Regions from separate parts of the Marinomonas sp. S3726 genome, predicted to be linked through region 1. Evidence: predicted binding sites of a transcription regulator. Region 1 holds the regulator's gene; each other region holds the start of a gene.
The links. Region 1 encodes sigma-54, which starts transcription at its own class of promoters, with help from an activator protein. Its sites were predicted from a motif close to TGGCACNNNNNTTGCTNT; they were not measured.
Positions count from the first base shown of each region.

Region 2: the regulator sigma-54 is predicted to act here: its motif matches at 1,881-1,898, upstream of TW85_RS22805 (CmpA/NrtA family ABC transporter substrate-binding protein).
Region 3: the regulator sigma-54 is predicted to act here: its motif matches at 2,532-2,549, upstream of TW85_RS04925 (isoamylase early set domain-containing protein).
Region 4: the regulator sigma-54 is predicted to act here: its motif matches at 3,191-3,208, upstream of glnK (P-II family nitrogen regulator).

Region 1 covers NZ_JXYC01000010.1:82,162-88,389, forward strand. The annotation lists gene TW85_RS09165 (carbon-nitrogen hydrolase family protein) at 1-690, shown strand, start outside; gene yjgA (ribosome biogenesis factor YjgA) at 763-1,290, opposite strand; gene mgtE (magnesium transporter) at 1,297-2,649, opposite strand; gene TW85_RS09180 (HPr family phosphocarrier protein) at 2,662-2,931, opposite strand; gene ptsN (PTS IIA-like nitrogen regulatory protein PtsN) at 2,940-3,389, opposite strand; gene TW85_RS09190 (RNA polymerase factor sigma-54) at 3,403-4,875, opposite strand; gene lptB (LPS export ABC transporter ATP-binding protein) at 4,951-5,676, opposite strand; gene lptA (lipopolysaccharide transport periplasmic protein LptA) at 5,676-6,200, opposite strand; gene lptC (LPS export ABC transporter periplasmic protein LptC) at 6,184-6,228, opposite strand, start outside.
Region 2 covers NZ_JXYC01000039.1:70,154-76,381, forward strand. The annotation lists gene TW85_RS22800 (ABC transporter permease) at 1-183, opposite strand, end outside; gene TW85_RS22805 (CmpA/NrtA family ABC transporter substrate-binding protein) at 267-1,670, opposite strand; gene TW85_RS22810 (ABC transporter substrate-binding protein) at 2,032-3,234, opposite strand; gene TW85_RS22815 (ANTAR domain-containing protein) at 3,231-3,821, opposite strand; gene TW85_RS22820 (LuxR C-terminal-related transcriptional regulator) at 4,041-4,745, opposite strand; gene TW85_RS22825 (HlyD family type I secretion periplasmic adaptor subunit) at 4,854-6,182, opposite strand; gene TW85_RS22830 (type I secretion system permease/ATPase) at 6,189-6,228, opposite strand, start outside.
Region 3 covers NZ_JXYC01000005.1:64,862-71,089, forward strand. The annotation lists gene betA (choline dehydrogenase) at 1-302, opposite strand, end outside; gene betB (betaine-aldehyde dehydrogenase) at 388-1,845, opposite strand; gene TW85_RS04925 (isoamylase early set domain-containing protein) at 2,181-2,486, opposite strand; gene TW85_RS04930 (bile acid:sodium symporter family protein) at 2,780-3,667, opposite strand; gene TW85_RS26135 (hypothetical protein) at 3,930-4,082, shown strand; gene TW85_RS04935 (lysophospholipid acyltransferase family protein) at 4,098-5,819, opposite strand; gene zapE (cell division protein ZapE) at 5,964-6,228, opposite strand, start outside.
Region 4 covers NZ_JXYC01000004.1:572,485-578,712, reverse strand. The annotation lists gene TW85_RS03825 (PAS domain-containing methyl-accepting chemotaxis protein) at 1-225, opposite strand, end outside; gene TW85_RS03820 (GNAT family N-acetyltransferase) at 542-1,033, opposite strand; gene TW85_RS03815 (TlpA disulfide reductase family protein) at 1,432-1,989, shown strand; gene TW85_RS03810 (hypothetical protein) at 2,195-2,509, shown strand; gene TW85_RS03805 (accessory factor UbiK family protein) at 2,588-2,836, opposite strand; gene glnK (P-II family nitrogen regulator) at 3,271-3,609, shown strand; gene TW85_RS03795 (ammonium transporter) at 3,663-4,928, shown strand; gene urtA (urea ABC transporter substrate-binding protein) at 5,118-6,228, shown strand, end outside.

The sequences.
Region 1 (6,228 bases):
GCGGGTAATAAGATGCGTCCTTTAGCTGAATCACCTGATCAAGAGTTGGTATTAAGGGAGCTTTCCCAATTAGCAAAACATCATGAAATTCATCTAGTTATTGGTTCGCATCCAAGTTTAAAACGTCCTGATGGTGATGTGGTGGATTCAGGGAGAGTGAGACAGTCTTGCTTGGTACTTGGTCCGGATGGTGAGCTTAAGGCTAGATACGATAAAATTCACTTATTTGATGTCATGGTTTCTGATCAAAATGGTCAGTATATGGAGTCTAAGGTCATTGAGCCTGGTCAACTTGAGCCTATGGTTGTTGAAATTGAGGGGCTGAAGCTTGGTTTGTCAATTTGTTACGATGTTAGGTTTCCTGAGATGTATCGAAAGCTTGCTGACTGTGGTGCTGATTTAGTTATTGTGCCTGCTGCATTTACTTATCGTACAGGTGAAGCTCATTGGCATACTTTATTGAAGTGTCGAGCAATAGAAAATCAATTCTATGTTTTAGGTGTGAATCAATGTGGCCATCACTCAAGTACACGCCAAACATTTGGGAATTCTGTATGCTATTCTCCTTGGGGAGACTGTTTAGGTCGGCTAGATCATGAGCCTGATATTCTACTGGTAGAAATAGATTTAGCTAAAATAAATGAGTGTCGTGAAACTATGCCTGTTCATAGTCATAGGCGCTTTTATTGAATTTTAGAATATAAAAAAGCGCTTCATAAAGCGCTTTTTTATTAACTAGTGTTGGCTCGTCCTAAATAGGGGTTAGGCAAGTCCAAGTTTTTTGTCTTGAACTTCTCTTAATAGCCTAAATAGCTTTTTACGGTTTGTTGTTTTGCTATTTTGACTGACTTCTTTTTGAGCTTGTCTAATGAGTTGTCTAAAGTGCTGAATATCAACATCAGGGTTTTCGCTTAGGTACTCTTGTAAAACACTTTGACTGTTTTCGCCAATTAATGCGTCACGTAGGTTTTCAAGTTGATGAAACATTTTGTTATGAGCGGCAGAAGTTGTATCAAATAACTCAATGCGAGCTGCAATTTTTTCGTGATCTTCTGTGCGCATAATGCGTCCGATATATTGCATATGGCGACGCATGGCTTCATGCTTCTTTATACGATCAGCTTCAGCTAATGCATCTCGTAGGGTGTCAGACATCTCAACTTTTTTTTGCTGTGCCTTACTTAAATTAAGTAGCTTCTTACCCAAAGCTTGCAGCGCTTCCATTTCACGCTTGATTTGAGTTTTACTAATAAAGTTTTCGTCGTCTTCTAATTGATCAAAGTCTGTCATGTGAGCCTAAATAAGAAAAATAGTTGCTAGCCCTAAAAAGGATAAAAAACCGACTACATCTGTCACTGTAGTGAGTATTACGTTACCCGCAAGAGCTGGGTCTATGCCCAAGCGCTTTAATGTAATAGGGAGGAGTGTGCCGACAAGGGCGGCAAACAGTAAATTAATGATTAATGCGCCCGCTATGATATAGGCAATCTCAATGTTGTCAAACCAATATGCAGTTAAAGCGCCCACAACAATGGCCCAAAGTATGCCGTTTAAAAAGCCGACGACAATCTCTCTGTTTAAAAGCCATCGTGTATTAGCTGCACCTATATGGCCTAATGCTATACCTCGAATAACCAATGTTAGTACTTGTGAGCCTGCTATTCCGCCCATGCTGGCAACAATGGGCATAAGAATGGCGAGAGCAACGACCTGATCAATTGTGTTTTGAAAAAGGCCAATTACATAAGAGGCAATAAAAGCTGTAATCAGGTTAATGCCTAACCAAACTGCGCGACGCTTAGAGGTTTGCATGATGGGGGCAAAAGTGTCTTCGTCATCATCAAGGCCGGCCATACTGAGCATTGAGTGTTCTGCTTCATCTCGAATTACATCGACGACATCATCAATGGTAATACGCCCTAAAAGTTTGCCGGAAGCTTCGTCAATTACTGGGGCAGATACTAAGTCCATTTTTTCAAATAATTGGGCTACTTCACTAGCAGGAGCGTTAGCTTCAATTACCGTTGTCTCTGTTTCCATTATATCTCGTACGCTAGCTTCGGGGTCAGCAACGAGAAGTTTGGTTAGAGGGAGAGTGCCTAAAAATCTATCAGAGCGGCTGACAACTAATAAACTGTCTGTCATGTCAGGTAGACTTGCATGGCGCCTTAAGAAGCGAAATGCAATATCGATAGTGATATTGGGTCGAACTGTGATGGTGTCTGTATTCATTAAGCCGCCAGCAGAGTCTTCTGGGTAGCTTAGGAGTGATTCGACTCTAGATCTGTCTTGAGCCGTCATTGACGCGAGTACTTCAGCTACGACTGTCTCAGGCAGGTTTTGTAGTATGTCTGCTAGGTCATCACTTTCAAGTTGCTCTGTTACGGCAACAAGTTGCTCTGTATCCATTTCCTTAAGGAACTGAACACTAATGTCTTCACTTAAGTATTGAAGTATCTCACCTTCATTCTTTTGTTCTATGAGGTCCCAAAGAAGGCGTCTTTCTTTTGGCGGTGAGGATTCTAGAAGGCGAGCGACATCTTGCGCAGGTAAGGCGCCATTAAGTAAGTATTTAATTTGCATAGTGCCACCGGACTCAAGAGAGTCTGTGACAGTTTGCAGATGTTGTTGCGTATCCTGTTCAACCATTTGGTTTAGGTATTATTCTTCTTCGTCAAAGCGATTATTGATAAGTGCTGTTATGGCTTCAAGTGCTGCAGCTTCATCTTCACCATTGGTTTTGATTGTAATATTGGTGCCTTTTGAGGCAGCTAGCATCATCATTGCCATGATGCTTTTACCGTCCACATTGCGACCTTCTTTATCTATTGTAATATCACATGAAAATCGTGATGTCGTTTCGACTAGTTTACCAGCTGCTCTGGCATGTAAACCTAGTTTGTTAATAATAGTGATCTCTTGCTCTAACATGTTGGTCCCTATAACAATGATTTAAATGTGTCGTAAAGTGCCTGGTTTGAATTTGCTTGTCTTAAGGACTCTAACTTTTCTGGAGACTGAGCAAATTCTGCAATCTGACCTAGTGTTTTTAGGTGGTGATCACATTCTTGTGGCGGCACAATTAAAGCAAATATTAGATCGACTTTTTTGCGGTCTATCGCGTCAAAGTCAATTGCCTTTTCTAAAGAGATAACAACCATTGCTGTATGGTTTGCTTCTTCCAAGCGGCAATGAGGTACAGCAATACCTTGGCCTACGCCAGTACTTCCAAGTTTTTCGCGAGCCAGTAAAGCATCAAAAACGGCTTCTTTGTCGCAATGAAGTCTATCTCCTACCAAATTAGCAATGCTTTCAAGTGTTCTTTTTTTGCTGGTCGTAGCAAGATTCGCGATTACTAGTTCTGGTTTTAAAATGTTAGTTAATGACACTTTCTATTCCGCTTTATATTAGTCTTTTTCGTTCATTTGAAGGGGGGATGTTCATTGCTTCACGGTATTTAGCAACGGTTCTCCTTGCCACTTGTATGCCTTGATCTGCCAATGCCGTTGCAAGCTTGTTGTCGCTTAAAGGCTTTTTGGCGGGTTCATCGGTAATGAGTTTTTTGATCATGGCTCGTATTGCTGTTGATGAGCACTCTCCACCAGAGTCAGTACTTACGTGACTGGAGAAGAAGTATTTCAATTCAAAGATGCCTCTAGGTGTGTGCATATACTTTTGAGTGGTAACACGAGAGATCGTGGATTCATGCATACCAACTTCTTCTGCAACATCATGCAGCACCATAGGTTTCATAGCTTCTTCACCTAGCTCAAAAAAATCTATTTGTTTTTCAACAATACAGCTAGCTACTTTGAGTAGGGTTTCATTCCGACTTTGGATGCTTTTTAAAAACCATTTGGCTTCTTGCAAAGAGTTTTTAATGTAGTTCACTTCCTCTGTTTTTTTAGAGCTATTAGCAAGTGATGAATAGGTTTTGTTGATTCTAACGGGAGGAAGGGCATCGTTGTTAAGCTCAACTTGCCAGATATCATTACGTTTTCTGACATTAACATCTGGAATAACGTAATCAGTATCATCTTGATCGATAAGAGAACCAGGTCTTGGGTTAAGTTGCTGTATTAGAGCAATAACTTCCTTTAGGGCTTCTTCTTTTAGTTTTGTTTTGCGAGATAGCTGGGTGAAGTCTCTGCTTCCTAATAGAGCGAGGTGCTGATTTATTAGGTTGTGAGTGCTCTTGTAAAGAGGGTGTTCTTTGTAAGCTTGTAATTGAACTAGCAAGCATTCTCTTAAATCAGCTGAACAAACGCCTACAGGGTCAAAGCATTGTAGCCTATGTTGTACAGCTAATACCTCGTCCTCTTCTAATTCTTCAAGTTGTGGCATTAAGCCTTGCCAGATCTCATTGATAGAAATGCTTAGGTAGCCATCAGGTTGGACGCACTCAATAATAGAGTAGGCAATTTCAATATCACGTTCAGAAAAAGGCGTTAAATTAAGTTGCCAGATCAGGTGGTCTTGGATGCTTTCTGAAGGTGCATTTCTGCTCTCAAAATCAAAGTCATTGTCGTAGCTTTGGCTTTCTGATGCTGCTGCGGAGTTTTGATAAGTATCATCCCAAGAGCTGTCGATGGATAGTTCTTCTGGGATGCTTTCTGTCCACTCAGACTCTACTCTTGCTTCATCATTATTTTGGCTATTTGAATTAGCTTCATTATCTTTTTTGTCGGTATTTTCTTCTACACTAGTATCATTAAAGTCATCATCATCCATTTCTAAAAGGGGATTAGATTCTAAAAATTCATGGATTTCTTGTTGCAGGTCCAATGTAGATAATTGCAGTAAACGTATGGCTTGCTGCAATTGAGGTGTCATGGTCAGTTGTTGACCAATTTTTAACTGTAAAGATTGCTTCATAGTGAAACACTTTCTGTAAGAATGATTTGGAACGAGTTATGCATATTACTCCCTTTTTCAGTAAAAGAGAAAGATCTAGAGTCGGAAGTTGTCGCCTAGGTAAACTTTTTTTACCTGTTCATTCGAAATGACTTCTTCCGCATTGCCTGAGGCGATAATGTGTCCATTGCCCACTATGTAAGCTTTGTCGCAAATATCCAATGTTTCTCTAACATTATGGTCAGTAATTAAGACGCCAATACCGCTTTGTTGAAGGTGTTTGATGATTTGTTTGATATCCCCAACAGAGATAGGGTCAACGCCAGCAAAAGGTTCATCTAGCAAGACAAATTTTGGGTTCATAGCTAGTGCTCTTGCTATTTCAACACGACGCCTTTCACCACCAGAAAGTGCCATGCCTAAATTCTTTCGTATATGTGTAATGTGGAATTCGTTAAGAAGCTCTTCAAGCTTCTCCTCTCTTTCTTGTTTGGAGAGACTTTTTCTAGTTTCCAAGATGGCGGCAATATTATTTTCAACAGACATTTTTCGAAATATGGACGCTTCTTGAGGAAGGTAGCCTATGCCTTTTTGTGCTCTTGCATGCATGGCTAAATGTGTTACTGGCTCGCCATCAATAAAAATGCCACCTTCATCATTCGCAACCATGCCAACTATCATGTAGAAGCAAGTGGTCTTGCCTGCGCCATTTGGCCCTAATAAGCCAACCGCTTGGCCGGACTCTACAGCTATGGATACATCAATAACAACTTTACGTTTTTTGTAGCTCTTAGCCAAATTTTTAGCTTCTAGAATCGCCATTAATTAGCCTTAGGGGGTGTGTTAGATTGGGGTTGTAATGTCATGGAAACACGACCACCTTTGTTTTTCTTTGCTTCGAATGTGCCTGTTTTCATGTCGTAGCGGATAAAGCCTGCTGCAATTTCATCTTCACCTCGCTTAATAAAGCCTTCACCTTCTACTTCTAAAATAGAGGTGCTGCTATCATAGAAAATTTTGGTGCCACGGCTAATAACCATATTGCCAGCGATATCTACTTGTTGGCTAAAGTTTGCAGCTTGACCATCTGTCCCTTTAGCAAAGATTTTGTCGTATTTGTTAGTGGACTTTGAGCTAGTAATGGTTAGTTTATTGGCACTAATCAGTATGCTGCCTTGGCTAACTTTTACATTGCCTATGTAGATAGCATTGCCTTTTTCATTATCTATGAAGGCTGAATCTGCTTCGATTTCAATGGTTTCTTGAAAATCTTCAGGTAACGCATACCCAGAAGTGGCGCTAATGGTGCAGCTTAATAAAAATAAGCATTTAACGATTTTGTTCATAACTTCCTCGTACAGATCCCTGCATGGT
Region 2 (6,228 bases), on a different contig from region 1:
AGGACCAGGGAAAACACCTAACGATGTATCAATTTTCGCTGCTCCAACATGCCAAAAAACTAAAAACAGCAAGCTACCTAGCAAGGGCAATAAAATAGATTTAATCGAGATAGCATCATAAATTCGCTTTAAAGCAATGGATGCACTTTGTTTAGACTCAGGTTTAGAAAGAGACGTATTCATTCGGTTCTCACTTTTTAAAACTCAATAAAATGGCGCAATAAGCTTAACTCTCACCCAAAAGGGTGAGAGTTAAAACAAAACAATTAAGGGGTTTGAGAACCTTTCAATCCAATGTTTAGACTTTCTAAATACTTGTTCGGGTAACGTCCGTCATAGCTAACATGGTCGATAAATTCATTTTGCTCAGGCTTAAATCCTGTCTCAGTTTTGAAGTCAGGGAAGTCAGATGCATCCATAACACCATCTTCAATTAAAGATTGAGCAGCTTGTGCGTAAATATCAGGACGATAAACCTTCTTCGCCATGTCCATGTACCAAGCATCAGGCTTAAAGCTATCTATCTGACCCCAACGACGCATTTGAGTCAGGTACCAAATGGCATCACTATAGTAAGGATAAGTAGCGTTATAGCGGAAAAACACATTAAAATCAGGCACTTCACGAACATCACCTTTTTCATATTCAAAGGTGCCTGTCATACTGTTAGCAATAACATCGTAATCAGCGCCAACATATTCACTACGAGATAAGATCTCTACGGCTTCTTTACGGTTAGCGTTATTATCCTCATCCAACCATTTCGCCGCACGAATCAAGGCCTTTACCACATGTAAATGAGTGTTTGGGTATTCATCCGCCCATGCCTGACTTACCCCAAAAACTTTCTCAGGGTTGTTTTTCCAGATTTCATAATCTGTCACAACTGGCACACCAATGCCTTTAAAAACAGCTTGCTGATTCCAAGGCTCACCCACGCTATAACCATAAATGGTTCCTGCTTCCATGGTGGCTGGCATTTGCGGTGGAGGGGTTACTGATAAAAGTGCATCTGCAGAAATTTGGCCACTTATGTCACCTTTAGCCGGTGCATAAAAACCAGGGTTAACACCACCGGCTGCAAGCCAATATCTCAGTTCATAGTTATGGGTCGATACCGGAAATACCATCCCCATATTAAATGGCTTACCTTGGGCTTTATAATCTTCAATCACAGGCTTTAAAGCACTGGCACTAATAGGGTGAATGTATTTACCTGAAGCATCTTTTTTAAGATGAGGTTTCATTTGCTGCCAGATTTCGTTTGAAACAGTAATACCATTACCGTTTAGATCCATACTAAAAGCCGTAATAATATCCGCTTGTGTGCCATAACCTAGCGTTGCTCCTAAAGGTTGTCCAGCCAACATATGAGCACCATCTAGCTCACCATCAATCACTCTATCTAATAACACCTTCCAGTTTGCCTGTGCCTCTAAAGTGACATACAGATCTTCATCTTCGAAGTAACCCTTTTCATAAGCAATGGCTAAAGGTGCCATGTCAGTTAACTTAATAAAGCCAAACTTTAAATCTTCTTTTTCTGGATCGCCAATACTGCTCGCAAGAGACAAGGAAGGCAGCAAAACAGCGGAGACTAGCGCGGCTTTCACTGCTTTAAGTGGAAAGCGCTTGGGAGTAGATAATGTGACTCTAGATGCTTTATACATGTTTTACTTCCTATTAGTTTCTAAAATTTGGACAACAAAAAAGGCGCAAGCAATACCTAAAATAAATTAAGTATCGCTGGCGCCTTTGCCTTTAATCCCATCATCTTTAATGGGTGTCTCATAAGATTTAAATAAATTATGAGTACTGTTTGTTATCGTGAAATCGTCGTTAACTTCTTAATAACTTTAAATTAATTTCTTGATATTAATAATGCACTTGCCATGCCAAAAAACTTAAACCCTTGTTTTCTATTATAAAGTTCAGTTTTAGTCTCATTATTTCGTCACTATGAACTCGATATCAGTAACAAAGTGCACTATTAGTGATTTTTATTATCGTCAGATGCACACGAATATAGCGTTAGTAGATTAGCCCCTTATCTAAACCATCAGGATGAATAATGGTTTCACCCGCTAAAGAGCTTTCAAACCATTTATTGCTATTAAATGAAGGGTTCCTATAAAGGTGCTCCCCTTCAACCAACCCTAATGCTTTAAAGTATAAATCTTGACGACACACTTGGTTGATCACCTCTGTCACCTCAAACTTATACCCCAGCTCTTGCCAACGAACCATCTGAGACATGAGCCAAAGAGCATATTCAGGATTAGGTCGATTTACTTTAGCTCCCGAAAATGTCTGATACGCCTCTTTGGGCCAAGCAAAGTTACCCGCTGGTTTAACCGCATTAAAACCATATCTTAATCCATCTGGGTCACAATCTAGATACTCTGGTTTTGCCAAGATGGTTAATAAATCTTCTTGATTAGCTTCATTATCAACCCATGAACATGCCTGATGTAAGGCATTAATAAGCTTAAGATGGGTTTCCTGATTTTCATCTTGCCACTGAGAGTTAACCGCAAAAACCTTTTCTGGTGTACTCCCCCAAAGGTCATAACCTGTCATCAACATATGGCCAACACCCTGTTGCACCGCTAAGCTATTCCAAGGCTCTCCCACACAATAACCATCAATTTCACCCTTAATAAGGTGACTGATCATTTTGGTTGGTGGTATTACCAAAATTTGAACATCTTTATCCGCATCTATACCTGCTCTTGAAAGCCAATCTCTAAGTTGATAGGTATGCGATGAGTAAGGAAACACACTGGCAAAACGAATGTTTTGCTCAGGTTTATCCATTAATAGCCGACGTAATGCTATGCCATTTCGAATTTCGGCGCCATGATTAGCATAGTCATTCATTCGTTGAAATAGAGAGTTAGATACCGTTATGCCATTACCATTTTGGCTCACGGTAAAACCAGTTTGCATAGGTGCTTTGATAGGTGACTTTAGAGATGTCTTAACAGCACCAACGCCTAAGGTGGTTGCTATCGGCATGGCTGCTAACATATGAGCGCCATCTAAAACATTAAATGCTACCTTGTCCCGAATACTTGCCCAAGAAGCTTCTTTATGTAGCTTAACACTCACACCAAGCGCTTCAAAAAAACCTTTTTCTCTAGCAATAACAAATGGTGCACAATCAATAAGAGGAATAAAGCCAATATTAATATCTGTCATGGTATTTGGCCCTTTACTGTCTGTTTCAATCACTTTATTTCTCCCATCAAATCCATCACAGCAATGACATTCTGCGCAACGTCTGCCATACGTTGACTCCGATCCATAGCCAACTTACGCAACGCTTGATAAGCAGCAGCTTCATCACAGCCCTGACTTTTCATAATTAGGCCTTTTGCCTTTTCAATTAACTTCCTATCCTCTAGTTGTGTTTTTACGGATTCCAACTCATTCCTAAGCGCTTGAAACTCCCTAAAACGCGCAACAGCAACCTGAACAATCGGTTTTACACGATTAGTTTGCAGACCATCTACAATATAAGCACTTACACCCGCTCTAATCGCCGCCTCCATATGCTGTTCATTTTCTTGCTCAGAAAACATTAAAATAGGTCTAGGGTTATCTTTGGTGAGACGAGACATATTCTCTAAGGTATCTCGATCTGGACTATCTACATCTATGATGACAATATCAGGTTGGTAACGTGTTACCGCTTGATTAAGCCCTTGTGCATTTTCAAGTCGCCTTATCACTCGATAACCATTATCTGTCAGTGCTTGCTCAACAATCGCTGCTCTTGCAGGCTCATCATCAACCAGCATTACGGTCAGTTCTGTCACTTTCTTTTCTCCTAGGCATGCACCTTATTCCGCCGTTTAGAGCAAACAATAAGAAACACCTATGCCATAAACCTCATTCGGGATTAAAAATGCAATTGTTAAGCCATTTAAAGAAAGTGGCCATAAAGGCGTCTAAAATCTGAGAAAAGTTAACTAAAATCGAGTTTTGAAGGGAGTTTTTTATCTAAAGCAGGTACTAAAACGAATTTTATGCACTGCTTAATCATGATGAGAAGAGTTTTGCACCAAAAGAGCGACCGAAAGTCTGTCTTTTAATTCTAGCTTCTTAAAGATAGCTGTCAGGTGAGCTTTTACCGTGCGATCAGTGATATCTAGGTCTTGTGCTATTTTCTTATTATTAAGACCTTGGCCAACAAGTTTTGCTACATCCATTTCACGCTGGCTTAATTGAGATAAAATCTCATCATTTTTAAGGCGTTTATCATCACCTCGTCTTTGCCCACGATTTTGTCCATTAGGCGCAGAAGAGGCTTTGCGCGCAGACTCATTAATCAGGTTTTCAATAAAGGTTTTACCACCCCAAATCTCACCGGTTTCTACCACAGATAACACTAAGGCTAACTGCTCAACACCAATAAAAGGCGCACACTGACCGTTAACACCCTGTGAAAACATTCTTAATGCCGCGCTTTGACTTGTTTGATTTGGAAAAGCAATGATCTTAAGTTCAGGAAACAGGTTTCTTACCGTTACAACATGTTCAACCATGGAGGTAAAGTTTTCATCATCAAGATGAATAAAGCAAAAAGCAATAGGCTCAACGGTTTCTGAAAGCGCCGCTCGCGTTTCATTCAATGATGCAACAAAGCTCATTTCATATTGATTTGAAACAACTTTTTGCCAATGCGCAATCACAACAGGATCCGTATTCCAACACACTATTTTCAATTCTTTATCTACCATCAAATTGTCCATACATATTATTTATTCTACTTTCCATGTAATGTAATAGTGTTAATTTTCGTTTCAAAATGAATAGCTTAGACAATATTATTGTTATGAAATGGTAACTTACCTTTCCCTTAAGGCATTCTGTTTCGCTTTTAGGATAGGTTTGAATAAATAATCTAACAGGCTCTTTTTACCCGTAATCACATCAACAGTTGCTTGCATGCCAGGAATGATTGGTAGATGAGCCTCTTCCGTGCCAAGAAAGTTTTTATTCGTCCTTACTTTTACCAAATAAAAGCTGTTCCCTTCTTCATCAATAATGGTGTCAGCACTGATATTATCAACGGTGGCAGTCAATCCACCATAGATGGCAAAGTCATAAGCAGACAGCTTAACAATTGCGACTAATTCAGGTTTGATAAAACCAATATCTTCAGGGCGTATCTTCGCTTCAATCAATAACGAGTCTTCTAGTGGCACTATCTCAACCAAACTTTGACCAGGTTGAATAACACCACCCACAGTATTAATTTGAAGCTGCTTTACTATCCCTTTTACAGGAGATCTCACCTGTGTCCTTAATACCTTATCCTCTAAAGAAACACTCGCCTCTTTGATCTTATCTAGCGTGGTTTGTACTTTCGTTAATTCTTCCTGCGCTTCTGCTCTAAACTTAGCACTACTTTCTAAAAGCTTAGTTTTCGCTTCAACTAAGGAAGACTCAGCCCTAGGTAACGCCAACTGACTCGCCTTCATATCCCCTTCCATTTGGTTTACTTGGCGTTCTAATTGCAATAATTCAACCTTAGATACAGCACCTTGCTCAAATGCAGGGCGGGTAAGGCTTAACTCTTCCTGAGCCAATTCATAACTGGTTCTTAGGTTATCTAACTTGGCACTTAATTCGACAATTTCTTGTTGCTTCTGGGCAACTTGCTGTTCAAAAACAAACTGATTAGTACTTAAGGATTCAGAACGGTTTTGATACAAACGCAACTCACGATCAACCACTTCTGGATACAAAGCCCTTAAGTCAGCATCAAAGCTTGGCTCACTACCATTCGCTTCGGCTCTTAATCTAGCGGCTCGAACGGCTAAGTTTATCCCTTCTGCCTGCTGTTCACGCAAAGAGGATACTGCCGCTGTATTTTCGATTGTCATCAATAACTGATCACGCTCTACATTGTCACCAGTCTCAATGTGAATTTCTTTTAAAATACCGCCTTCAAGGTTTTGTACGATTTGCACCTGACTTGATGGAATTACCTTACCTTCACCCACAGTCACTTCGTCTAGCTCGGTATAGTTAGCCCAAAGGCCACCGAACACAACAAATAGGAATACACTCCACAAAATAATTCGGCCACCTCTTGGTGACTTAAGCATTAATGCTGCGTTGTAATTTGAGGAATAGGCTAAATCCTCTTGAGAAATATTGGGTTGTTTCATGATTAATTAACTTACCTTTAGTTTCCCTTGGCGCAAAGCTTCATGT
Region 3 (6,228 bases), on a different contig from region 1:
TGACCACGCACATACACCATGCCATTAATCGATGAGCCGCCGCCTAGCACCTTGCCACGAGGGCAATGCATTTCACGGTTATCAACGTAAGGTTCCTTATCTGTATGGAACTGCCATGCATATTTTTCTGTGTTCATAGGATAAGAAAGTGCAGTCGGCATTTGGATAAAAATGCTTTTATCAGAACCGCCCGCTTCTAGCAGCAGTACCTTATGCTCGCCCGATGCCGTTAGCCTGTCTGCTAAGACGCAACCTGCTGAGCCTGCACCGACTATGATGTAATCAAATGTTTCGTTTGCCATGCTTTAACCTACTTGCATTCATCCTGCTAGATGAATGCATACTAATTCTTTTGGGACTCGAAAAGAGAATGAATCTGTTTATTTCTTAGTACGGAGACTCTATGTCTTCTAAAGTGACATACACACTCTTAACTTGAGTGTAATGATGCAATGTTTCTACACCATTTTCACGGCCAATCCCTGATTCTTTATAACCACCTACAGGCATTTCAGCAGGTGACGCACCCCAGTTATTGATCCAGCAAATGCCCGCTTCTAGTTGCGCAATAACACGGTGAGCACGGCTAAAGTCTTTAGTGAAGACACCGGCAGCCAAACCATATTTAGTATCGTTTGCGCGAGCGATGACTTCGTCTTCATCTTTAAAGGATAAAACAGACATAACAGGGCCAAAGATCTCATCTTTAACTTGTGGCATATCATCTGTGCAATCGACAAATACAGTCGGCGCAACAAAAGCACCTTTTTCTAAGCCGTTTTCAGTCACTTGATGGCCACCGCAAAGCAAGGTTGCACCCGCATCTTTAGCGGCATCAATAAAGCCTAGCACCTTATGCATGTGATCTTTTGAAATCAAAGCGCCCACTTGAGTTTCCAAGTCTTGTGGATCGCCAACGATCATTTTTTCTGTACGTTCTTTCAGCTCAGCTTTAAACGCTTCCATCATATCTTCGTGAACAAAGACACGAGTACCATTAGTACAAACTTCACCTTGGGTGTAGAAGTTCGCCAGCATAGCACCAGAAACGGCCACATCTACCGCAGTGTCTGGGAAAATAATCATAGGTGATTTGCCACCAAGTTCCATGGTCACTTGCTTAAGTGTTTGTGCCGCAGAAGTCATCACTTTTTTACCTGTGCCACATTCACCTGTGAAAGACACTTTGGCAATGCCAGGGTGAGCGGTAATAAGTTGACCTGTTCTCGCATCCCCTTGAAGTACGTTAAATACGCCATCTGGCAAACCTGCTTGAGTATAGATTTCTGCAAGCTTAAGGGCTGTTAAAGGCGTTTCTTCAGACGGTTTGAAAATCATCGCATTACCCGCCGCAAGAGCAGGGCCAGATTTCCAGCAAGCGATTTGAATTGGATAGTTCCAAGCACCAATACCGGCACACACACCTAATGCTTCACGGCGAGTGTAGTAAAAGTTACCATCGCCAAGGTCTTGGTATTCACCTTGGATCTTGTCGCAAAGACCAGCGTAATATTCGATCACATCTGCGCCACTTAGAATATCAACACAGTTTGCTTCTTGCATTGGCTTACCTGTGTCTAGCACTTCTAGCTTAGCCAACTCTTCGTTATTTTCACGTAACAGCTCAGCAGCACGTTTTAGAATACGACCACGTTCTACAGCACTCATCGCCGCCCAAACTTTTTGGCCCGCTTTTGCTGATTCAACAGCGGCCTCAAGCTCAGCAGCTAAAGCAAGTTCGACACTAGCAATAACTTCGCCAGTGGCAGGATTAGTCGTATCGAAAGTTTCGCCACTGGTAGAGGCTTGATACTGACCGTGAATATACTGTTGTTGAGTTGTCATAAAAATCTCCTGACGAAGTCTTGCGAGTCGACAAAAATAAGGTTGATACGCTTTAGTTTGGACTATTTTTAAGATAAAAGTCTTTTATTAAACGTTCATTTAATAAAAACATTGTACACGGTTTTTTGCGCTAGGTAAGTCCCGCATGAAAATCCAGTTTAAATCTTGGTGCTAATAGCTAAGCTTAGGTCGTAAATTTATCATTCAGATTAACCTTTTAAGGACACAAAAAAACCACCTCTTAATTGGTTAAAAGGTGGTCTTTAAATATGTCTTCTTAGGCGACTAAGAGGCAAACTTGCTTGGCTTAATGTGTAGTTAAGCCAATTTATGCGTTAGACATGAACAACGCAGTTGGACTCATGGCTGACTTGGCTGGCGACATAGTCATCTGCCTTGTCATCATTAATCCAAATATTACCGTCTATCAGATAACGAAATTGGTAGGTCTGATCAATAGCCAAATCTAAAGTAGAGGCAAAGACGCCTGACTTTTGTTTGCGCATCGGTGTGGCAGCCACATCCCAATTATTAAACTCACCCACTAGCATTATGCTTTTTGCATCGGCTACTTGCTCTTTACTTAGGGCGAATTTTACTTTGCAAACTGGCTTACTTTTTAAATATTTTTTTTCAATCATGCTTAACTCCATGTCGTGACAAAACAAGAAATACCTAGATGCTTTACTGCAATTCTTGCGCCAGATAAAGGCAATCCTTACTTATGTTATCTAGTCTATATGACAGATAAGGGACAATATTATGATAGCGGGGAATTGATAATAGAAAAGTAGGCTTGCGCTTTTTTCTTAGGTAAAAGAAATGGAAAAAACTGGGGCAAAAAGGCAGGACTTCAGTTTTATTGCCCACAAATAAGGCAAAGGCTTTAACAAAAAATCATTGGCTAGCCGTTGGGACTAGCCAATGATAAATATTATTTATTGGCTAATTCAGGTGCTTCAGCACCATTAAATCTACCTAAAATCAGTGTGAAAACCGCACCTGTGACAAACATGAGTAATGAGTAGCAGGTAGCAGCGATAGCCATTTCCGTGTTTTGTAACAAGGTAAGAGCGATGACTATGGCTAAGGTGCCGTTTTGAAAACCAACTTCTATGGCGATGGACTTTTGCTGCGCCAAGTTGAGCTTTGCCAATCTTGCTAGGGTAAAGCCCAATAGCATGCAAACAACATTGAGTAGCAAGGTCGCAAGCCCCATTTGTGCGAAGTAACTACCCATGTGGTTAATGTTTTTAGCGACAATTCCCGCCACAATTAATAGCAAAAAGGCGACGGAAAATATTTTGACAAACTTTTCAGCAGAGATTGCAAAGCCGGGTTTAAAGCGGAAAATCAACATGCCTAAGCATATGGGTAAGACAGTAATCACAAGCAGTTGAATGATGGTTTTTACTATGGGCAGATTTACCTGCTCGCCAGCCCCTAATAGTAAGTCCATGAAAATAAGTAATATGAAAGGCACGCTAAAAGGTGCAATCAAGCTAACCACTGAGGTGAGCGTGACAGAAAGGGCGACATCCCCCTTGGCCAAATAAGTGTATAAATTTGAAGTGGTGCCACCAGGACATAAAGCGAGAATCATGAGGCCAACAGCTAAAGGGCCTTCAATGTTTAAGCTTAAAATAATGAGGTAAGCCAGTATGGGAAGCATCAGCATTTGGGCTAATACCCCTAGTAGCGCTGCTTTAGGTTTGGCTATGACGAGTTTGAAATCTAAAGGTTTAAGTGACAGCCCCATACCAAGCATTATGATAAATAGAGCTGCAGGGAGCACGACTTGAATAAGTAAATCCGCTTTCATTTTGTCTCACTTTAATTGTTATTTTTTTCACCAGCTTAAACATTAATAATTCAGCTTCCCAATAAGCTCTAATCATAACAAGTATGCTGATATCGAATAACTTTAAGATATGTAATGATTCGGTAATTCATGTCAGTTTAGTGCGTATTATTTTAACCCGGTTCAGTAACTGATAGGCTTATATTAGCTTTGTCTGTTATAGATCAATGTTTCAAAGATAAATTTATCTTATGTTTGAGGCATCTGTTTAGAGGAGATGGTTATGGACCCTGAAAGTATTGCTTATATTGTTGTGGCTGTTTTAATTGTTATTAAGTTAGCTGTTTATGTGGTCTACAAGCGTGTGATTAAAAAAGCAGAGCAAGATGCGTTGGCCCAAGAAAGCAGCCCGAAGCAAGATATCGGGCCGACCTAAAGGCACAGTAGGTGTTTATTTTTCGCCTCTGTACCTTTGATTCTTACTGGCTTTAATCATATTGATATCGACTAATACTAACCCATCTATGCAATAACCAAATTCAGCATCGACACCAAAATCTAAAAATCTGACGCCACCTTCTTCACATATCTCACTGTACTGCTTGTACAAAGTAGGTACCACGGCATTTAGGTGCTTAAGTTGTTCTTTTAATGTGGTGAAATCTTCCTTGTAAGATTCACCTTTAAATAAAGCTTCTATGACAGCCTTGTTTTCACTGCCGATGTGGTAGGGCGTGAATGAGTGCGCGAGCTTATCATTGTCAGCAAAGTGGCGCTGATAAAAGCTGACGATTAGATCTTTAGCAAAAGCTGGGTAATGGTTACTCAAGCTCACAGGGCCAAACAGATAACGTATATTGGGGTGACGATTTAAATAAGCGCCAATACCATACCAAAGGTAATCTAAACTGCGTTTTCCCCAGTATTTAGGTTGTACGAAGCTGCGACCTAATTCTATGCCTTGGGCAAAATATGGGGCCATTTTTTTGTCATAATTGAACAGCTCAGCGCTATAAATATCATTCTCTAAACCTTCTTCTAAATAGCGTGCTGTTTCGCCGATGCGATAAGCGCCGACGATTTCCAACTCTTCGTCATCCCATAAAACAAGATGACGATAGATTTTGTCATACTCATCTAGGTCGTAGGCTTGGCCTGTGCCTTCACCTACTTGGCGAAAAGATATCTCTCTGAGTCTGCCAATTTCTTGCATGGTGGCAGACTGAGAGTGGTAATCAAACAAGTAAATAAGCTTACCATCGTTACTTTTCCCCAGTAGCTCTGCTTGCTTTAACTCTTGCTTAATTTGCTGCCTGCTTTGAGGGTGGGCGATGGTTTTTTGAGTTTGAAGTAAAGGCTTTTTGCCTTTAGCGATACGATATAAATGGCGCTTAACCAGCTTGTTCTTTTCTTTATTGGAGATAGGCATACCAGCGAGCTGCTGTATCTCGATTGCTTGACCTATTTTGAAATTAATGCTGCGATCTTGCTGTTTAAACATTTCATTTGCCAGCTGTATGGTAGATAAAGGCCGATAAAGCAATGAACTGGTATAAAACAAGAATGAGTTACGGCCGCTAATATGTACCGGTAAAATAGGGCTGTTGGTCTTTTGTGCTAGCTTTAAATAGCTCTGATTCCACTTGGTGTCATGAATACCTCGACTCGATAAACGGGACACTTCTCCTGCGGGGAACATAATGACAGCTTCATCGTTATGTAGGCTCTGCATTATCTCTTGGATTTGTTTGCGGCCCGCTTTGCCTTCCATGTTATTCACAGGTAAAACCAAAGGCTTTAATGAATCAAATTCTGCTAATAAGTCATTGGCAATGATTTTGACATCAGGTCTGATTTCGCTAATCAGTTTAACTAAGGCTAAGCCATCTAATGCACCCAAAGGATGGTTCGCTATGATAAGTACTCTGCCAGTTGCTGGAATATTTGGTCTATCTAATTGGCTAACTTGATAAGCAAAATTAAAGTGCTCTAGTACCTTATCGATAAACTCAAAACCCGAAGCCTCTTTGTGTTCATCGAGAAAGGCGTTGACTTCATCTTGATGGAGCAGTTGTTTCAAAATACTGACCGCTGAACTTTTCAGTAAAGGGGACTTAGATAACAAGTAAGGATTTCTTGTTTCTAAAATCTGTTCAACTTGAATCACTGTCATGCTCCTAGCACTATCGAAAAAGACGAATCTTTAGGCTAGCGGTGGGTGATGACAAAAATGTGTCAGTTTAATGGCTAAATTATGTCACAGAGCAGACTCAAACATGTCTGCTCCATGGAAAAGGGTAAGGCTTCTATGTCTGATCTATGTTTGATTAGAAAGGTATTGTTTGCTTTGCATCTCGACTAGGCGGCTAATGGCGCGACGGAACTCGAAGCTTAAAGCACCACCATGATAAAGCCCATCTAATGGGACATCGGCCATTAAATAAAGGGTTTTATGGCAGTCATAAAGCTCATCAATTAGGCTAATAAAGCGGCGGGCAGAGTCATCTTCTGGCGCAAAAGAAATCTTCCTTTCACTGGTCTGGTTAGGTTCGAAACTGCCATCTTCTGTGCCTCTGGCTTTA
Region 4 (6,228 bases), on a different contig from region 1:
GACTTTTCCCTCTTTAAGGGTGCGCCACATTTCAGTAAAAGCGGCTTTAGGCATATCTTCATGACGAATAAGATTATGTGGTTGGCCTATCAATTCTTCTCTTTCATAGCCACTGACAGCAGCAAAAGCATCGTTACAATAAACGATATAGCCTTTTGTATCTGTGGCTGAAATAAGCCTATCTTGCTCAGAAAAGCGATATTCTTGTGGGGATTGAGCTGTCATCTATCTACCTGCAATTAAAATAATATCCATAATCAATTTCTGCGCTATCCATACTTAACTAAATAGTTGATTTGCTTGATTGTAATAGCGACAAAAGCCACTAGATCCACGACAAAGCGCTATTAAACTTATTGATATAACACAAAGAAATCGTCTTTATTTTTATAACTGGCGATTATATATGATGAAATATTAGCCACATAATTCACAAAATTTATAGTGAATGTCATACAGGTTTATCTAAATGATTTAGTTAAATCAGAAACACAATCCATGTGTATTTGTAGATAAATTAAGAAAGGATATTTATTTTTCTCTAATCAATTGATTGGATTTGGTGACGCATTCTATAAGCGTGCAATACATCAAAACCTGCGCCTTCATAAAAGCCCAGATTTTCTTTTAGTTTTGAAATTCTAGGGGCAGAGAAATCAATACAAGACCAGCCTTTTTGTTGCCCGTACTGCTTCACTTCTTCCATCAGTTTAGCCCCTATTCCAGTGGATCTGACAACAGGTGAAACATAGAACTCTTGGATCATGCCAACCTGCCCTCCTCCATTGAGAGAGTAGGATTCACTTAGGGTAGCGACAGCAGAGAGTACGCCATCTACAAAGCCTAAAATGGCAAAATATTGGCCAGCTCTAATCATTTCATAACAACGATTAGAGGTGCTTTCTATATTAATATCAATGCGTTTTGTTTTGGTCAGATCACTTAATTCAATGGTTAATAAAATGACTAAGAGACCTATATTTTCTGCGTCTTCAGTCGTGGCAGGCCTAAAGTAAATCTTCCTATGATCCATAGTAAGCAGTCCTAACAGATAAACTAATGCGGATATAAGTACCTAAATAACAGGTATCTATTTGAGATATAAAAAGTCTGACAAAGGCAAGGAGGCTAATCAATAGTTTCGTTATTTTCCCGTCTTCTCACTACATTTTTTTACAGTTTCGCTTTCTTAATTGACGCAAATAGACAGATTAGCATTCTAAAAACGACAGTTATCAGAATAACTCACAGTTCATAAACTTTTTTAGTCTCATTAAATAGGCTAGTTCAGTTTCACTTATTCAACAGCTTAATTTAGTCTCAATAAAATTTAATTCATAAAATATATATCAGTACTCGGGCACTAATTTTATAATTCTGGATCAGAGTAAAAGTACAGTGTGTGAATTAATTAACAGTAAATGAGTATGTATGATTTTAACCGCTAAGATACACAACCTATTTAACCAAGTACTACCTACCTCTTTACTCGCTTTTTTGCTGATGCATGCAACGCCTTCTCAGGCAGATGTTTTTGCAGCAGCAGACGCGCCTATGGCCCCTAAAGCGGAGGTATCTTTACCTTTAGTGACCGACGCAAAACTCACTGAAAAGAGCATGCGCTTAGCTGACTATAAAGGTAAGACGCTATTAGTGGATTTTTGGGCATCTTGGTGTGGCCCTTGTCGTGCGTCTTTTCCTTGGATGAACGAAATGCAGGCAAAATATCAGGATCAAGGTTTTGAAGTGGTGGCGATTAATCTGGATTTACGCCCTGAACTGGCACTTGGTTTCTTAACCAAGATTCCAGCGAACTTTCCCGTTTTACTTGATGAAGATGCTCAACTACCTGACGCTTTTAACGTAATAGGAATGCCCACCAGCTATTTAATCGACAAAGAAGGTCGCCTTAGAGCTCAACATGTTGGCTTCCAAGAAGCGAGAGTGGCAGAGTATGAAGCGGCTATACAAATGCTGTTAGCTGAATAATTCTTAGCAAAACAAGGACAAGCCGTTTAAAGCTTAAAACTGATGACTAAAAATACCGATATGTTTTATGCATATCGGTATTTTTTTGGCTAAGACACGCTTTTTTGCTTGTTTTTTAACCAAAATAGACTATTAATCGACATTCTTTGGTTGTTTTTTAGTCAATTAGGTTCGATACTTAAAAAGTGTACCCTGAGGTTGCGTTATGGAAATTAACTCTTCATCAAGTTCAATGAATCAATATTTCTCACCTAGACAGCAGCCTAGTGAGAAGATAGCTTATGGTATCGGCCAAGCGAATCGAGACGAGGTGTCTCTGTCAGATAAGGCTAAGTTTATGCAGATGCGTGAACAAAATAGGCAGGATGACATTAGTTTGCTAAATGGTAACGAGCCTGAAGACGAGCCTTCTGATGAGGCTATCCGTGTCACAAGTACAATAGGAAGAAATGCAGCAGCCGGCAATTACACCCGAGCTGAAGCGATGGAAATTTACCGCTCGATTCAAAATCTTCTTTAATCTCTACAAGCTATATAAGATATTTTTAAAAAGTGATCTTAACCATTCTAAGATCACATTTTTGTGAGCCTGGCACTATTACTTGTCTTGCAGCTGCTCTTCTAGTTTCTTCATTCTTTCTTCTAGCTCAATCACACGGTCTCTGTATTTTGCCAACATAGCCGCTTGAATCTCGAAATCTTCACGGGAAACAAGGTCCATTTTGTCTAATGTCGATTTAGCAAGTTGCTGTACTTGAGCTTGGATTTCTTTGCTCGGTAACTTGCTAAGTTGTGAAGCGGTTTCTCCTAGGGTGTTTCCTACTTGCTTAATAAAATCATCGATCACGACCTTCTCCTTCATACCTTTAATTGTTCAAGCCTGTTATGCACAAGGTATTTTTCGCTTGTGCTAAGAATATGTGCATAAGTTTACCACTTATTCCCAAGTTAACGTCACTTTATCCTCTTATTAAACACTGCCCGATAAGTGTGCATATCTTAATATTCTGATGCTTTTCATGAGGTTAACCCTATTTTTTAAGCATTTTTAAAATACTAAATCCCCCTTAGCACCAGATTAGAGCAGTGCTTTTTTTAAACGCCCCTATAACACCCAAGAATCCTAGTGAAGTTTTCATGATTTTCAAAAAACAAAAGCAAAAACTTCGTAATAGATTGAAAAACAACAAGTTTCTCAACATGGCACACATGTTGAATATAGACCATCAACATTTTCAGTCATCAAATCGAATTTTAAATAATAAAAAGGAGCGTGACGCTATGAAGCTTATCACCGCCATCATTAAACCATTCAAGTTAGACGATGTTCGCGAAGCATTATCTGATATTGGGGTTCAAGGTATCACAGTAACTGAAGTAAAAGGCTTCGGACGTCAAAAGGGCCATACAGAATTGTACCGAGGTGCAGAGTATGTTGTGGACTTCCTTCCTAAAGTAAAAATCGAACTCGCGATTTCCGACGACATTGTTGATCAAGTTGTTGAGTCCATCACTAATGCAGCCAACACAGGCAAGATTGGTGACGGCAAAATCTTCATTGTAAATCTAGAACAAGCTGTCCGTATTCGTACTGGCGAAACTGGCGAAGAAGCGGTTTAAACCGCCGCGCATCATCTTTAGCAGTCTTATATTAGCCTTTAGGGGGGCGAAACATGCAAGATCAAATATTTCATTTACAATATGCCATGGACACTTTTTACTTCTTAGTCTGTGGTGCACTCGTTATGTGGATGGCAGCAGGCTTTGCCATGTTAGAAGCAGGCCTAGTCCGCTCAAAAAACACCACAGAAATTCTAACTAAAAACGTCGCGTTATTTGCTATCTCTTGCATCATGTATCTGGTTTGCGGTTACGCCATCATGTACGGCGGCGATATCTTCTTATCAGGCATCCAAAATGTAGACGTCGATGCCACACTAGGTGACTTCTCAGGCCGCGAAGATGGCTTTGAAGGCGGCTCTATCTACTCTGGTGCGTCTGACTTCTTCTTCCAAGTAGTATTCGTTGCAACCGCTATGTCTATCGTATCTGGTGCTGTTGCTGAGCGTATGAAGCTTTGGGCATTCCTTGCTTTCGCTGTTGTTATGACAGGTGTTATCTACCCAATGGAAGGTAACTGGACTTGGGGTGGCGGTTCTGTATTCGGTCTTTATAACCTTGGCGACATTGGTTTCACTGACTTTGCAGGCTCAGGCATAGTACACATGGCAGGTGCTGCAGCAGCATTAGCAGGTGTATTAGTACTAGGTGCTCGTAAAGGTAAATATGGCCCTAAAGGTGAAGTACGTGCGATTCCTGGTGCTAACCTTCCACTTGCAACACTAGGTACATTCATCCTATGGATGGGTTGGTTCGGCTTTAACGGTGGTTCTGTACTTAAACTTGGCGATATTGCTAGCGCAAACTCTGTTGCCATGGTTTTCCTTAATACCAACACAGCCGCTGCGGGTGGTGCTGTTGCAGCTATGCTACTAGCGCGCATCTTATTCGGTAAAGCGGATTTAACCATGCTATTAAACGGTGCATTAGCAGGTCTAGTTGCTATCACTGCTGGCCCAGATACACCAACAGCGCTAGGTGCAACACTAATTGGTGCAGTAGGTGGTTTGATTGTTGTTGTCTCTATCCTTGCACTAGATAAACTGAAAATTGATGATCCAGTAGGTGCTATCTCAGTTCACGGTGTAGCAGGTCTTTGGGGTCTTCTAGCAGTACCTCTAACAAATGATGGCGTTACTTTTGGTGCTCAGCTAATCGGCGCGCTAACCATCTTCACTTGGGTGTTTGTTACTAGCCTAGTGGTTTGGTTCATCATTAAAGCGGTTATCGGTATCCGTGTCACAGAGGAAGAAGAATACGAAGGTGTTGATCTATCTGAATGTGGTATGGAAGCTTACCCAGAGTTCACAAAGAACTAATCGCTTCTCAAGTAAAGTCTCAATATGTGTTTAGAGTGACCTTGCCTCATTAGGGTCACTCTTCACAAAAGCACAAAGCAAAGCACAAAAGTTAAAGCCCAGCTTTCATGGGTGGGCTTTAACCTCTCTTCCATCAGTTTTAAAGCGTAGTTTTTTCTTTTCCTTTTAATTACTTAGGACGTGTTACTCATGCAAGTTAAAAACCTGATCACAAGTTTGACCTTAGTTGCTTCAAGTGTTTTTTCAATCAATGCATTAGCAAGCGACACCATCAAAGTAGGGGTACTTCATTCCTTATCTGGCACCATGGCAATCAGTGAAACCACACTGAAAGACACAGTGTTAATGATGGTAGAAGAGCAAAATAAAAAAGGCGGTTTATTAGGTAAGAAGCTTGAAGCTGTGGTGGTTGACCCTGCTTCAAATTGGCCTTTATTCGCGGAGAAAGCCCGTGAACTTCTCACTGAGGCTGAAGTGGATGTCATCTTTGGTGGCTGGACATCTGTTTCTCGAAAATCCGTATTACCTGTCATAGAAGAGCTAAATGGCCTGATGTTTTACCCGGTGCAATACGAAGGGGAAGAGTCTTCTAAAAACGTATTTTACACAGGCGCGTCACCGAACCAGCAAGCCATTCCAGCCGTTAATTACTTAAAAGATGAGTTGGAAGTTGAGCGCTGGGTATTAGCCGGTACAGATTATGTTTATCCAAGAACTACCAACAAAATTCTAGAAGCTTATTTGACCAGCCTTGGGGTTGCCAAAGAAGACATCATGATCAACTACACGCCATTTGGTCACTCTGATTGGCAGTCGATTGTGTCTGATATTAAGAAGTTTGGTAGCCAAGGTAAGAAAACCGCTGTGGTATCCACCATTAACGGCGATGCCAACCTACCTTTCTATAAAGAGCTAGGAAATCAAGGCATTAACTCAGAAGACATTCCAGTTGTAGCCTTCTCTGTGGGTGAAGAAGAACTTTCTGGCTTAGATACTACACCGTTAGTCGGTCACCTAGCTGCTTGGAACTACTTCCAGAGTGTCGAGACAGATTCTAACGATGAGTTTATCGAGCTTTGGCGCGCCTTCACTAAGAATCCAGAGCGTGTCACCAATGACCCTATGGAAGCCACTTATATTGGCTTTAACATGTGGGCAAACGCTGTGACAGAAGCAGGTACCACTGATGTGAATGCGGTTGAACAAGCCATGATAGGCCAAGAAGCAAGTAACCTCACAGGCGGTACTGCGCTAATGAATAAAAACCATCATTTGAGCAAACCCGTACTCATTGGTGAAA